3 regions of the Streptomyces sp. NPDC057280 genome follow, and region 1 is predicted to be linked to each of the others. Evidence: riboswitches for the same ligand, from Rfam matches in the RefSeq annotation. Region 1 holds a riboswitch; each other region holds the start of a gene.
What was found. A riboswitch is a leader RNA that binds a small molecule or an ion and turns the genes downstream of it on or off. The one in region 1 is predicted to bind S-adenosylmethionine.
Positions count from the first base shown of each region.

Region 2: another riboswitch for S-adenosylmethionine. It lies ahead of ACFUO4_RS02010 (putative leader peptide); the one in region 1 lies ahead of ACFUO4_RS16110 (aminotransferase class V-fold PLP-dependent enzyme).
Region 3: another riboswitch for S-adenosylmethionine. It lies ahead of thrC (threonine synthase); the one in region 1 lies ahead of ACFUO4_RS16110 (aminotransferase class V-fold PLP-dependent enzyme).

Region 1 covers NZ_JBHUYR010000002.1:1,231,459-1,236,163, reverse strand. Annotated here, with positions in the region: gene ACFUO4_RS16110 (aminotransferase class V-fold PLP-dependent enzyme) at 95-1,456, opposite strand; SAM riboswitch class IV at 1,602-1,718, opposite strand; gene trpD (anthranilate phosphoribosyltransferase) at 1,793-2,857, opposite strand; gene ACFUO4_RS16100 (cytochrome bc complex cytochrome b subunit) at 2,993-4,633, opposite strand; gene ACFUO4_RS16095 (ubiquinol-cytochrome c reductase iron-sulfur subunit) at 4,630-4,705, opposite strand, start outside.
Region 2 covers NZ_JBHUYR010000001.1:465,019-469,723, forward strand. Annotated here, with positions in the region: gene ACFUO4_RS02000 (DUF427 domain-containing protein) at 1-141, opposite strand, end outside; gene ACFUO4_RS02005 (hypothetical protein) at 255-491, opposite strand; SAM riboswitch class IV at 841-954, shown strand; gene ACFUO4_RS02010 (putative leader peptide) at 988-1,107, shown strand; gene ACFUO4_RS02015 (ABC transporter substrate-binding protein) at 1,334-2,959, shown strand; gene ACFUO4_RS02020 (ABC transporter permease) at 2,963-3,922, shown strand; gene ACFUO4_RS02025 (ABC transporter permease) at 3,919-4,705, shown strand, end outside.
Region 3 covers NZ_JBHUYR010000005.1:59,822-64,526, forward strand. Annotated here, with positions in the region: gene otsB (trehalose-phosphatase) at 1-776, shown strand, start outside; gene ACFUO4_RS27800 (trehalose-6-phosphate synthase) at 752-2,140, opposite strand; gene ACFUO4_RS27805 (glucosyl-3-phosphoglycerate synthase) at 2,235-3,179, opposite strand; SAM riboswitch class I at 3,342-3,498, shown strand; gene thrC (threonine synthase) at 3,517-4,705, shown strand, end outside.

The DNA of each region.
Region 1 (4,705 bases):
ACCGAGGACTGGCACTGACGGCTACGCCGACTTGACACGGTCTCATTGCGGATGATCGTCGGCAGCCCACGCCAGCTGGAGATCCACACGGTCATCAAACAGCCGGGACGCAGCGCCCCTCCTCGGTCCGATACTGCCACTTCGCACCGTTACTGACCAGTTCGCGCACCGCGTTCACGAACCGCTCCACGTGCTCGTCCGGCGTGCCCGCGCCGAAGCTGACGCGGATGGCGTTGAGGGACTTCTCGCCGGGCGCGGCCTCGGGGGCGCCGCACTCCCCCTGGATCTGCGGGTCGCTGCCGAGCAGGGTGCGGACGAGGGGGTGGGCGCAGAAGAGGCCGTCGCGGACGCCGATGCCGTACTCGGCGGAGAGCGCGGCGGCGAAGTGGGAGCTGTTCCAGCCCTCGACGACGAAGGAGATCACACCGACACGGGGGGCGTCGTCGCCGAAGAGGGAGAGGACGCGGACCTCGGGGACGTCCGCCAGGCCCTCCCGCACCTTCTCGATCAGGTGCTGCTCGCGGGCGACCAGGGTGTCGAAGCCGGCCTCGGTCAGCGCCTTGCAGGCCGAGGCGATGGAGTAGGCGCCGATGACGTTCGGGGAGCCGGCCTCGTGGCGGGCCGCGCTCTCGTGCCACTCCACGTCCACGCCGCCGTCCTCGCGCCGGGTGACCTTGCGGCTGGCGCCGCCGCCCGCGAGGTAGGGCTCGGCGGCGGTCAGCCAGTCGGCGCGGCCGGCGAGGACGCCGGAGCCGAAGGGGGCGTACAGCTTGTGGCCGGAGAAGGCGACCCAGTCGACGTCGAGGTCGGCGACGGACACCGCGTGGTGCGGGGCGAGCTGGGCGGCGTCGAGGACGATCCGGGCGCCGTGCGCATGGGCGGCGGCGGCCAGTTCGCGCACCGGCCACAGCTCGCCGGTGACGTTGGAGGCGCCGGTCACGCAGACCAGGGCGGGGCCGTACGGGTCGCGGTCGGCGAGGGCCTTCTCCAGGGTCTCCACGGCCTGCTGGTGGGTGCGGGGCGCGTTGAGGTAGGTGACGCGGGCGCCGCGCCAGGGCAGCAGGGAGGCGTGGTGCTCGGTCTCGAAGACGAAGACCTGGCAGTCGGCGGGCAGCGCGGCGGCGAGCAGGTTGAGGGAGTCGGTGGTGGACCGGGTGAAGACGACCTGGTCGCCCTCGCGGCAGCCCAGGAACTCGGCGACGGTCCTGCGGGCGTTCTCGAACAGGTCGGTCGACAGCTGCGAGAGGTACCCGGCACCACGGTGGACGCTGCCGTAGTAGGGCGCGTACGCCGCCACGTCGTCCCACACCCGCTGGAGGGCCGGCGCACTGGCGGCGTAGTCGAGGGCGGCGTAGGTGACCTCGCCACCGGTGACGAGCGGGACGGTGACATCTCGGCCGAGAACGGGCAGGGGGGCACAAATGGTCTGGGCGGCGGCAGCGGTGGAGACGGACATGGGGAACTCCCGTGAGAGGGCATGCCGAAGCAGGGCATGCGGTGAAGAGAAGAAGGGTGCGCGGAGGCGGGGCTCAGCAGCCCTATCGCATTCGCTTGCTCACGGAAGACTCCCTCGAAGGACCAGGACCCCTGGTTTCGAGAGGGGCCCGCGCTTGCCGTAGACCTCGCTGCCTACGGCCTGGTCTTCACCCGGGGCACCCCGCCACGGACGGAGGGTTGCCGGACAGTCGGCCGGGGCCTCATGACTGTCACTCATGACCTGGTACAGGAACGTACGCGATGTGATCGTCGGCCCGCAACCCGTGTCCGGATCGCGGGACGACGCACCACACGACTACCGGTTGCTGGCCGCCACCCAGCGGTCGAGGGTCTGCTTGGCGGCGCCCGAGTCGATCGACTCGGCGGCCTGGTCCATGCCGGCCCGCAGCTGCTCCGCCAGCGTCCCCGAGCCCGGCTCCAGGGCCACCAGAGCGGCCGCCGAGTTCAGCAGGACCGCGTCCCGGACGGGACCCGTCTCACCGTCGAGCAGCCGGCGCGCGACCTCCGCGTTGAACGCCGGGTCACCGCCGCGCAGCGCCTCCACCGGCACCAGCTCGATGCCGACGTCACGCGGGTCGAAGGCCTCCTCGGTGACCTTGCCGTCGCGGACGATCCACACCCGGGAGGTGGCCGTGGTCGTCAGCTCGTCGAGGCCGTCGTCGCCGCGGAACACCAGGGAGGAGTTGCCGCGCTCGGCGAACACCCCGGCGACGATCGGCGCCATCAGCGGATCGGCGACACCCACCGCCTGCGCCTTGACCTTCGCCGGGTTGGTCAGCGGGCCGAGGGCGTTGAACACCGTGCGGATGCCCAACTGGCCGCGGGCGGCGCCCGCGTGACGCAGCGCCGGGTGGAACTTGATGGCGAAGCAGAAGGTGATGCCGGCCTCCTCGGCGACCTCGGCCACCCGCTTCGGGGTGAGGTCGAGGTTGACGCCCAGCTTCTCCAGCACGTCCGAGGAACCCGACGCCGACGAGGCCGCGCGGTTGCCGTGCTTGACGACCTTCGCTCCGGTGCCGGCCACCACGAGGGAGGACATCGTGGAGATGTTCACCGTCTTGGCGCCGTCGCCACCGGTGCCGACGATGTCGACGGTCCGCCCGGACACCTCGATCACGTTGGCGTGCTCGTACATCGCCTGGACGAGGCCGGTGATCTCCTCGACCGTCTCGCCCTTGGCCCGCAGGGCCACCACGAACCCGGCGATCTGCGCGTCGGTCGCCTCACCGCGCATGATCTTGTCCATCGCCCAGGCGGTGGCGTCGGCGCTCTGGTCCTGCCCGTACAGCAGGGCGTTCAGCACCCCGGGCCAGGAACGGCCCGCCGCGGTGTCGCCTCCAGCGGGGGTCACAGCGCTCATAAGGCCGCTCCTGGGTGTCGTAGGACCTGCTTCAACAGATGTTTGACCCCCACCCTATCCAGCTCAGGACACGGCGAAGGGCCCCCGTCCGAAGACCGGACGGGGGCCCTTCAGTGCGCGTGGCGAGCGCAGCGATCAGTGGTGGCCGTGGCCGCTCGTGATCTCCTTGTACTCCTCGACGGTGGGCTTGGCGATCTGCGACTCCTCGCCGAAGTACGCCTCGCTCAGCTTGGCGCGCAGCTTCTCGGAGCCCTTCACCTTGCGCTCGACGCCGTTCTCGTCGACCGTCGGGCCGATCTCGGCCGGCTTGTACTGCTCGTGCGCGGTGAGCGTGTGCAGCGCGTCCTGGCTGAGCGGCTCGTGCACCTCGATGAACTCACCGTGCGGCAGGCGCTTGATGATGCCGGACTCGCGGCCGTGCAGCACCTTGTCCTTGTCGCGGCGCTGGAGGCCGAGGCAGATCCGCTTGGTGACGATGAACGCGAGCACCGGCGCGACGAAGAACGCCACACGGACGAACCAGGTGATCGAGTTGATCGACAGGTGGAAGTGGGTGGCCCACAGGTCGTTTCCACCACCGACGAGCAGCACCATGTACCAGGTGATCCACGCGACGCCGAACGCCGTGCGGGTCGGGGCGTTGCGCGGGCGGTCCAGGATGTGGTGCTCGCGGCGGTCGCCGGTGACCCAGGCCTCGATGAACGGGTAGACCGCGATCGCGACGAGGACCAGCGGGAAGATCACCAGCGGGATGAACACGCCCAGGACGAGCGTGTGGCCCCAGAAGTTGATCTCCCAGCCCGGCATGACACGGATCAGGCCCTCGGAGAAGCCCATGTACCAGTCGGGCTGGGCGCCCGTGGACACCTGGTCCGGACGGTACGGGCCCATGGACCAGATCGGGTTGATCGAGGCGATGGCCGCGATGGCCGCGATGACACCGAAGACCAGGAAGAAGAAGCCTCCGGCCTTGGCGGTGTACACCGGGAACAGCGGCATGCCGACGACGTTGTTGTTGTTCTTGCCGGGGCCCGCGTACTGCGTGTGCTTGTGGACGAACACCAGGATCAGGTGGGCCACCACGAGGCCGAGCATGATGCCCGGCAGCAGCAGGACGTGGATCGAGTAGAAGCGGGCCACGAAGTCGCCGCCCGGGAACTCGCCGCCGAACAGGAAGAACGACAGGTACGTGCCGACGATCGGCACGGACAGGATCGCGCCCTCCATGAAGCGGACACCGGTGCCGGAGAGCAGGTCGTCCGGGAGCGAGTAACCGGTGAAGCCGGTGAACATGCCCAGGACGAACAGCAGGAAGCCGAACAGCCAGTTGACCTCACGCGGCTTGCGGAACGCACCGGTGAAGAACACGCGCATCATGTGCACGAACATGCCGGCGAGGAAGATCAGCGCCGCCCAGTGGTGGATCTGCCGGATCAGCAGACCACCGCGCACATCGAAGGAGATGTGCATGGTCGAGTTGAACGCCTCGGACATCAGCTGTCCCTGCAGCGGGACGTAGCTGCCGTGGTACTCCACCTCGTTCATCGACGGGTGGAAGAACAGCGTCAGGTACACACCCGTGAGGATGATGATGATGAAGCTGTAGAGGCAGATCTCACCCAGCATGAACGACCAGTGGTCGGGGAAGATCTTGCGCAGGTTGGCCTTGGCCAGGGAGTAGATCCCGAGCCGGCCGTCAGCCCAGTCGGCGAGCTTCTCGCCGGCCGGGGCCTTCCCGCGGGGGCGGGAGGACTCGTTGTTCTCGTTGGTGCTCATCCGCGCTCCCAGAAAGCAGGACCGACGGGCTCCTCGAAGTCGCCGAGCGCCTCGAGGTAACCCTCCTCGTTC
Region 2 (4,705 bases), on a different contig from region 1:
CGGTTCCCAGACCAGGACGGGGTGGCGGCTGTCGACGACCGTGACCTCGCCCTTGCGGCCGCGTACCCAGCGCTCGCTGGGTTCCCACAGGAGGCCTTCCGGGGTGGTCCGCACGCCCTGTGCGGTGGGGAACGTGGTCATGAGCGGCTCTCCTCCGGCCGGCGAACGCGGTGACGTCGGCGACGTACGGGCGGTTCTCGCGCCAGAACGCGAGTTGCTCGGGGCGGCCGAACACGCGCAGGTACTCCTCGACGTTACCGCCGGCCCGTTCCCCCACCGACGGGTTCGAAGTCGGAGCCGTCCGGGTCGGCGAACTCGGGCAGCGGTGCGACGGCCGTATCCAGACTCGGGTGGACGAAGACCGGTGGAGGAGCGCCGGGTCGCCGAGCCACCGGCAGCTGCGGCCGACCGAGATGTGGCAACGCCACCGCTGGAACGTCGTGGCCACCCGCGACCTCCACGAGGCGGTCCTGCTCGCGGACACCGTCCATGTGCTGTCCCCGCGCCCCGCCACGGTCGTGGACCGCGTCGAAGTTCCGCTCCCCCGCCCGCGCGGCGCGGCGGACTTCACCGCACCCCAGTTCGCGGCGACCGAACGCCGCGCCCTCTCGATCCTGCGCGGCACAACGGCGGTGAAAACGGCGCGAGTTCGCATCCGGCGCACGGCCTGGGCACCGACCCGGTCGGACCCCACTGGGCATCGCTCACCCGATGCCGCTCGCCTCGCCGCCGTGCCCAGATCCACGGACACCCTGCGGCCACCGTGTGAAGCTCGTACAGGAACGGGTCGTCCTGTTGCGGCATTGACGTTCGACAAGTCCGCTCCGTACGATCACGAACGGCATTGAGTGTCAGCGTCAAGCCCTGGCTCGCTGACCGGCAACCCTCCCGCGCGGTGGGGTGCTCCAGGTGAAAGCCCGGCGGGATCACCGGCGATCCCCGCAAGCGCGTGGCCCCTTGAGCGGGGCCGGGATGGGGAGGACCGGCATGCGTCGTCACAGCGATGACCGCAGTGCCTCCTTCGCCGTCGCTGTGGTGTTCTCCCGGCTCTCGCGCCGTCGGCACATCGATCTGAAGCGTTCGACCAGCTGCCTGTGTCAGGCGTGACGCTCTGACGGACATTCCGTCCGCCGGTCGACGTCCGGCACCGGTCGTCGCCGCGCTCCTCTCCGTCTGATCCGCACTTCTGCCGGATCTCCTTTTCCCAGTTGGTCTTTGCTTGCACAGCGCTCCCCCGTCACCGGCACCACGTCGGCCGGGGCCGCACTCCCATGCACGCCCGTGCCGCGTACGGCACCCCGTGCCTGGTGACACACATGAGGAGAACCACCCCGTGACTGCACTTCCGGATTTCAGAACCTCCCGATGGGCGTCGCTGACCGCCCTTCTCACCGCCGGCGTGCTGCTGACCGCCTGCGGATCCGGCTCCGACGGGGGCGGATCCGGCAACGACAGCGGCAAGCCGAAGTCCGGCGGCACGCTGACGTTCGCGGTCGGTTCGGATGCCGGCTGCGTGGACCCGCAGCAGGTCGGCAGCAACGAGAGCATCTACTCGGTACGCCAGACCGTGGACTCCCTCACCGACCAGGACCCCGAGACCGGCAAGATCGTGCCCTGGCTGGCCAAGAGCTGGGACATCAACTCCGACGCCACGGAGTTCACGTTCCATCTGCGCTCGGGGGTCACCTTCAGCGACGGCTCCAAGCTGACCGCGCAGGTCGTCAAGGACAACTTCGACGCGGTGCCGAAGCTCGGCGCCCTCGGCGTCCTCGCCCAGGGCTATCTGAGCAGCGTCAAGAGCACCACGGCGGTGGACCCGCTCACCGTCAAGGTGTCCTTCAAGGAGCCCAACGCCCAGTTCCTCCAGGCGACTTCGACCCACTCGCTGGGCATCGAGTCGTCGGCGAGCGTGAAGAAGACCCCGCAGCAGAAGTGCAGTGACGGCGTGGTCGGGTCGGGGCCGTTCGTGCTGAAGCAGTACGTGCAGAACCAGTCGATCACCCTGGCCAAGCGCGCCGGTTACGACTGGGGCTCCTCGCTGTGGTCCAAGAAGGGTGAGGCCTACCTGGACAAGCTCGTGTTCAAGGTGGTGCCCGAGGCGGGCGTGCGGGCCGGCAGTCTCCAGTCCGGTCAGGTGGACGCGATCAGCAGCGTCGGCAAGGCCAACGAGGCGGCGCTCCAGGGCGGCCAGGTCACGCTCCTGCGCCGGGCCAACCCGGGCGTGGTGTTCGGGCTGGGCATCAACAACTCGCGGCCCGCCCTGAAGGACGTGAAGGTGCGCCAGGCGATCCTGGCCGCCCTCGACCGCAAGCAGGTCGCCGACACCGTCTTCCCCACCGGCACCAAGCCGGCGACCAGCGTCCTGGCACACACCACGCCCGACTACGCCGACCTCTCCACGGACCTCGCCTTCGACGCGGCCAAGGCCAAGTCCCTGCTGGACGAGGCCGGTTGGAAGGCGGGCGGTGACGGGATCCGCGCCAAGGGCGGCAAGAAGCTGAGCCTGGCCATCAGCTGGTTCCCCAACGCGGCCACCAACCAGCCCGCGCTGGAACTCGTCCAGCAGCAGCTGAAGGCCGTCGGGATCGACGTGACGCTCAAGCAGGGCCAGGTCAGCCAGTTCGCCACCACCCTCCAGGGTGGCGACTACGACCTGGTGTGGGGCAACGTGACCCGCGCCGACCCCGACATCCTGCGCAGTTCCTTTTCCAGCAAGCTGGCCAACTTCTACCGCCTGCCCGCCAGTTCGCTCGACACGGTGCTTTCCGGGCAGGCCGCGACCACGGATACCGCCAAGCGCAAGCAGCTGGTGGCCGACGCGCAGAAGCTGATTGTGCAGAACGCGTACAACGTGCCGGTGGTGGAGCTCCAGACCCAGCTGGCCGTGGCGAACAAGGTGCACGGCCTCGCCTTCGACTCGGGCAGCCGCATCCAGCTGCACGACACCTGGATCGGCTAGCGCGTGCGCCGCTATGTGATCAAGCGTCTGGCGCAGGCGGTCGGGGTGCTGTGGGCGGCGTACACGCTGTCGTTCCTGGTGCTGGACTTCCTGCCCGGTGACCCGGTCACCGCGATGGCCGGTGCCGGGATGGACTCGGGGGACGTCGACCCGGCCCGGCTGGCCGCGCTGCGGCACGAGTACGGCTTCGACAAGCCGATCCTGGCGCAGTACGCCGACTATCTGGGCCGGGCGGTGCGCGGGGACTTCGGCGACGCGGTCTCCACGGGCCGCCCGGTGACCTCCACGCTCGCCGAGGCGCTGCCCCAGACCCTCCAACTGACCGGTGCCGCACTGCTGTTGGCGGTACTGCTCGGCGGGGGCCTCGCGGTGGTGGCGACGTACACCTCACAGCGGTGGCTGCGGCAGCTCCTGCTGTCGCTGCCCCCGCTGGGGGTGTCGGTCCCGACGTTCTGGGTGGGGCTCCTGCTCGTGGAGGTCTTCTCCTTCCGGCTGCACTGGTTCCCGGCGTTCGGCAACGACGGGCTGCGAGGGCTGGTGCTGCCCGCGCTGACGCTGGCGATCCCGACGGGCGCGCTCGTCGCCCAGGTGCTGGCCAAGAGCCTGCTCACCGCGCTGGACCAGGCCTATGTGGAGACCGCCCGGGCCAAGGGCGCCGGCCGGTGGCGGGTGCATCTGCGGCACGCGCTGCGCAACGCGTCGCTGCCCGCGCTGACGGTCGTCGGCCTGCTGGTGGGGCAGCTGATCGCCGGTTCGGTGGTGGTCGAGACGGTGTTCTCCCGCGACGGCCTCGGCCGGGTGACCGCCGCGGCGGTCACGGTGCAGGACATCCCGGTGGTCCAGGGGGTGGTGGTGTTCGGAGCGCTGATCTTCGTGGCGACGAACCTGCTCGTCGACCTGGTCTACCCGCTGCTCGACCCGCGGATCGTGGTGGCCTCGAACAGAAGGGCGAGCTTGGTATGAGTCAGAGCCTTGTCGACGACATCGACGACCCGGCCGAGGCCGCCCTGGGCCTCGCCCGGCCGGTCGAGACAGGACCGGAACCGTCCTCCGCACCGGGCCGTGGCGCGGGCGTGGGACGGTTCCTGCTGCGCCGCCCCGGTCTGCTGCTGTCGGGTGCCGTTCTCGTCCTGGTGGTGCTGGCCTCGTTCTGGCCGGACCTGTTCACCTCGCAGGACCCGTTGAAGGGGGTGCCCTCGGAGAACTTCCGCGCCCCGAGCGGCAGTCACTGGTTCGGCACGGACGAACTGGGCCGCGACGTCTTCTCCCGGGTCGTGCACGGTGCCCAACTCTCCCTGAAGGCAACGCTCATCGCGGTCCTGGTCGCGTTCGTGGTCGGCGGACTGCTCGGCGTGGTCGCCGGGTTCGTCGGCCGCTGGGTGGACGACGTCCTGATGCGCTTCGTCGACGTCCTCCTCTCCATCCCCGCGCTGTTCCTGTCCCTCGCCCTGGTCACCGCGCTCGGCTACGGGACGGTGAAGGTGGCGGTCGCGGTCGGCATCGCCAGCGTCGCCTCGTTCGCCCGGGTGGCGCGCGCCGAGGTGCTGCGGGTGCGGCAGGCGGTGTTCGTCGAAGCATCGCGCGCGAGCGGCGCCCGCTGGTACGCGGTCCTGGGCCGGCATGTGCTGCCCAACGCCGCGGGCCCGGTGATCGTCCTGGCCACCTTGGACTTCGGCGCCTCCATCCTGGCCGTGTCGGCCCTGAGCTTCCTCGGCTACGGCGCGCCGCCGCCCGCCCCGGAGTGGG
Region 3 (4,705 bases), on a different contig from region 1:
TGGCGCTCGACTTCGACGGCACCCTCGCCCCGATCGTCGCCGACCCGGAACAGGCCCGGGCCCACCCCGACGCCGTCTCCGCACTCGCCGCGCTCGCCCCGAAGATCGCCGCCGTCGCGGTGGTCACCGGCCGCCCCGCCGGAGTCGCCGTACGCCTCGGCGGCTTCGCCGGTGTCCCCGGTCTCGGACACCTCGTCGTCCTCGGCCACTACGGCGCCGAGCGCTGGGACGCCGTCACCGGCGAGGTCACCGCGCCCGCCCCGCACCCCGGTGTCGCCGCGGTCCGCGCCGAACTGCCCGGCTTCCTCGACGGCATCGGCGCCTGGCAGGGCACCTGGATCGAGGAGAAGGGGCGGGCCGTCGCGGTCCACACGCGCCGGGCCGAGGACCCGCAGGCCGCCTTCGACGCGCTGCGCGCCCCGCTCACCGACCTCGCCACCCGGCACGGCCTGATCGTCGAACCCGGCCGTCTCGTCCTGGAACTCCGTCCGCCCGGCATGGACAAGGGCGTGGCCCTGACGGACTACGTCCGCGAGCTGGGCGCCGAGGCCGTCCTCTACGCCGGCGACGACCTCGGAGACCTCCCCGCCTTCGCGGCGGTGGAAAAACTCCGCTCGGACGGCGTACCGGGGCTGCTGGTGTGCAGCGCGGGCAGCGAGGAGGTGGCGGAGCTGAAGGACCGGGCCGACCTGGTCGTGGACGGCCCGGCGGGGTTGGTAAGGCTGCTGGGGCAACTGGCGGAGGCCCTTCCTCAGGACCCCAACGCCGCCAGCTGATCGAGGAACCACTGCGCGGGCGGCAGCGCCGTGGCCGCGGCAGCCAGCCGCTTCGTGCGTTCCGCCCGCTCGCCCGGCGCCGTCGTCAGCGCCTCGTGCAGCGCGTCGGCCGTGCCGATCACGTCGTACGGGTTCACCACGATCGCGTCGTCGCCCAGCTCCTCGTACGCCCCCGCCTCCCGCGACAACACCAGCGTGCACCCCTCGTCGGAGACGACCGGCACCTCCTTCGCGACGAGGTTCATGCCGTCCCGGATGGGGTTGACGAGTGCCACGTCGGCGAGCCGGTACGCGGCGAGGGAGCGGGCGAAGTCGTCCTTGACGTGCAGCACCACCGGCGTCCAGCCCGGCGTGCCGTACGTCGAGTTGATCTCGTCCGCCAGTCGCTGCACCTCGGCCGTGTAGTCCCGGTAGACGGCCAGGTCCTGCCGGGACGGGTAGGCGAACGCCACGTGCACGACCCGCTCGCGCCATTCGGGCCGGGTCTCGAGCAGATGCTCGTACGCGCGCAGCCCCCGCACGATGTTCTTCGACAGCTCGGTCCGGTCGACCCGGACGATCGTCCGGCGCCCCTCGCCGATCTCGGCCCGCAGCGCCGCCATCCGTTCGTCGACGTCCGCCTCGTGCGACCGCTTGCGGAGGAAGTCCGCGTCCGCGCCGAGCCCGTGCACCCCGACCCGGGTGTCGCCGAGCCCGCCGGTGATCTCCGCCGCGCACGCTTCGAACGCCGACGCCCAGCGCCGGGTCAGGAACCCCAGCCGGTCGGCGCCCAGCATGCCCCGCAGCACCTGCTCGGCCACGTCGTCCGGCAGCATCCGGAAGTACTCCGGCGGCGCCCACGGGGTGTGCGAGAAGTGGCCGATCCGCAGGTCGGGGCGGAGCGCGCGGAGCATGCCCGGCACCAGGGTGAGGTGGTAGTCCTGCACGACGACCGCCGCGCCCTGCGCCGCCTCCTGCGCGAGCGCCTCGGCGAAGGCGCGGTTGTACGTCTCGTACGACGCCCACTGGCGCCGGAACTCCGCGTCGAAGACCGGCTCCAGCGGGGTCTGGTACAGCATGTGGTGGACGAACCACAGGACCGAGTTGGCGATGCCGTTGTACGCGTCCGCGTGCACGTCGGCCGGGATGTCGAGCATCCGTACCCCGGCCTCGCCCACCCCGCGCCGCACTGCCTCGCGGTCGCCGTCGCCGAGCGCCGAGCACACCCACAGCGCGTCCGCGTCCGCCCCGATCGCCGACAGCCCCGAGACCAGCCCACCGCCACCGCGCCGGGCGGCCAGCGTGCCGTCCGCCTGGACCTCGTACGAGACCGGTCCCCGGTTGGAGGCCACCAGTACCCGCGCAGAACCGAACGTTGAAGCGATACGAGCCATACGGATCAACCTAGCCCGGGCACGGATTGCTCAAACGTTCGTCCGGTTCCCCGGGGCCTGGCGGTGGCCTGGTGGCCCGGAGGACTCAGGCCACCTTCCGTTCCGCGTACTCGGCGATCTCCACCATCGGCGGGCGTTCCTCGGTGTCCACGGAGTAGGTGCGCGGTTCGAAGCCGCTCGCACCGCGCTCGAACTGGGTGAGGGCGGGGCGGATCAGGTGGCCGCGGGCCAGGCGGAGCTGGGCCGTGCGGTAGATCGCGGCGGACATCCGGCCGAGCGCCTGGCCGTCCTGGTGGCGGTGCTTGCGGACGCCCACGTCGACCTGGGCGAGCGCGTCGAGGCCGACCAGGTGCAGGGCGTCGACCAGCATGCCGAGCTCGATGCCGTAGCCGACGGGGAAGGGGAGCTGTTCCAGCAGGCTGCGCCGGGCCGCGTACTCGCCGCCCAGGGGTTGCACGAAGCCCGCCAGCTGCGGCCAGTGCATGTTGAGCAGCGGGCGGGCCATCAGTTCGGTCACCCGGCCGCCCTGCCCGGCCGCGCCGCCCAGCGGACGGTCGTACATGGCCTTGACCAGGTCGACGCCGGGCTCGGTGAGCAGCGGGCCGACGATCCCCGCGACGAAGTCGGAGGAGAACTCCTTCAGGTCGGCGTCGATGAAGCAGACGATGTCGCCGCTGGTCACCAGCAGCGACCGCCACAGCACCTCGCCCTTGCCGGGCACGGTGGGGATGCGGGGCAGGATCTCGTCGCGGTGCACCACCGTGGCCCCGGCCGCGGCCGCCACCTGCGACGTCCGGTCGGTCGACCCGGAGTCGACGACGACGATCTCGTCGACGAGCGGGACCTGCTGCATGAGGTCGTGACGGATGATCGCGACGATGTCGCCGACCGTCTCCTCCTCGTTGAGCGCGGGCAGCACGACGCTGACCGTCTGTTTCGTGCGTTGCTTGGCGGCCAGGAGCTGGTGGAGCGGGCGATCGGTCACGGACCAGGAGCGGGTGGTCAGCCAGCGCTCGACTTCGTTCAGCACAGTGCGCGGCTCCTCTGCGTTCTCTCGGCGAGTCTGGACCCGGCTGTGATCCATCTCGCGGTTCGGACGACTATCTCAACTGTCCTGGTCGTCGGTTACAGTCTTGAACAACGCGGATGACCATCGCATGTCCTGGATCGTCCGACGTTCACAACTTCATACCGCTCATCCAGAGGGGCAGAGGGATACGGCCCGATGAAGCCCCGGCAACCCTCCAGCCGGTCTCGTAGCGATCAGCATCGATCGCATCGCGAGGCTCCCGGCTAGGGAAGGTGCCAAATCCGTCTCACGGCGAGATGCGTCGTGAGGAAGATGAGGAGAAAGGGCCTCGCCTCTCATGGCTGCGCAGACTGTTGCAAGCACCACGGATTCCGCCTCCACCACCGTAGACCTCGGTCCCGCCGCGGCGCTCAGCTGCCGTGAATGCGGCCACCGCGTGCCGCTCGGCCCGGTCTTCGCGTGCGAGGAGTGTTTCGGCCCGCTCGAGATCGCCTACGACTTCTCCGCCTACGACGCCGAGGAGCTCCGCAAGCAGATCGAGGCGGGACCCGCGAACATCTGGCGCTACGCACCGCTGCTGCCCGTCCCCGCGGACGTGGCCGGCAAGCCCAACATCAACCCCGGCTGGACCAAGCTCGTCCAGGCCGACAACCTGGCCCGCGAGCTCGGTGTCGAGGCCGGCAAGCTCTTCGTGAAGGACGACTCCGGCAACCCGACGCACTCCTTCAAGGACCGGGTCGTCGCCCAGGCCATCGAGGCCGCCCGCGTCTTCGGCTTCACCACCCTCTCCTGCTCCTCCACCGGCAACCTCGCGGGTGCCGTCGGCGCAGCCGCCGCCCGCGCCGGGTTCCGCTCCTGCGTGTTCATCCCGCACGACCTGGAGCAGGGCAAGGTCGTCATGGCCGCTGTATACGGCGGTGAGCTCGTCGGCATCGAGGGCAACTACGACGACGTGAACCGCTTCTGCTCCGAGCTGATCGGCGACCCGGCCGGCGAGGGCTGGGGCTTCGTCAACGTCAACCTGCGGCCGTACTACGCGGAGGGGTCCAAGACCCTGGCGTACGAGATCTGCGAGCAGCTCGGCTGGCAGCTCCCCGACCAGCTCGTGGTGCCCATCGCCTCCGGCTCCCAGCTGACGAAGATCGACAAGGGGCTGCAGGAGCTGATCAAGCTCGGGCTCGTCGAGGACAAGCCGTACAAGATCTTCGGCGCCCAGGCGGAGGGGTGCTCGCCGGTGTCCGCCGCCTACAAGGCGGGCCACGACGTCGTCCGCCCCCAGAAGCCGGACACCATCGCCAAGTCCCTCGCCATCGGCAACCCGGCCGACGGCCCCTACGTCCTCGACATCGCGCGCCGCACGGGCGGTGCCGTGGAGGACGTCGACGACGAGCAGATCGTCGACGCGATCAAGCTGCTGGCCCGCACGGAGGGCATCTTCGCGGAGACGGCCGGTGGCGTGACGGTCGGTGTCACCCGCAAGCTGATCGAGAACGGCGTACTGGACCCGACCCTCACCACCGTCGTGC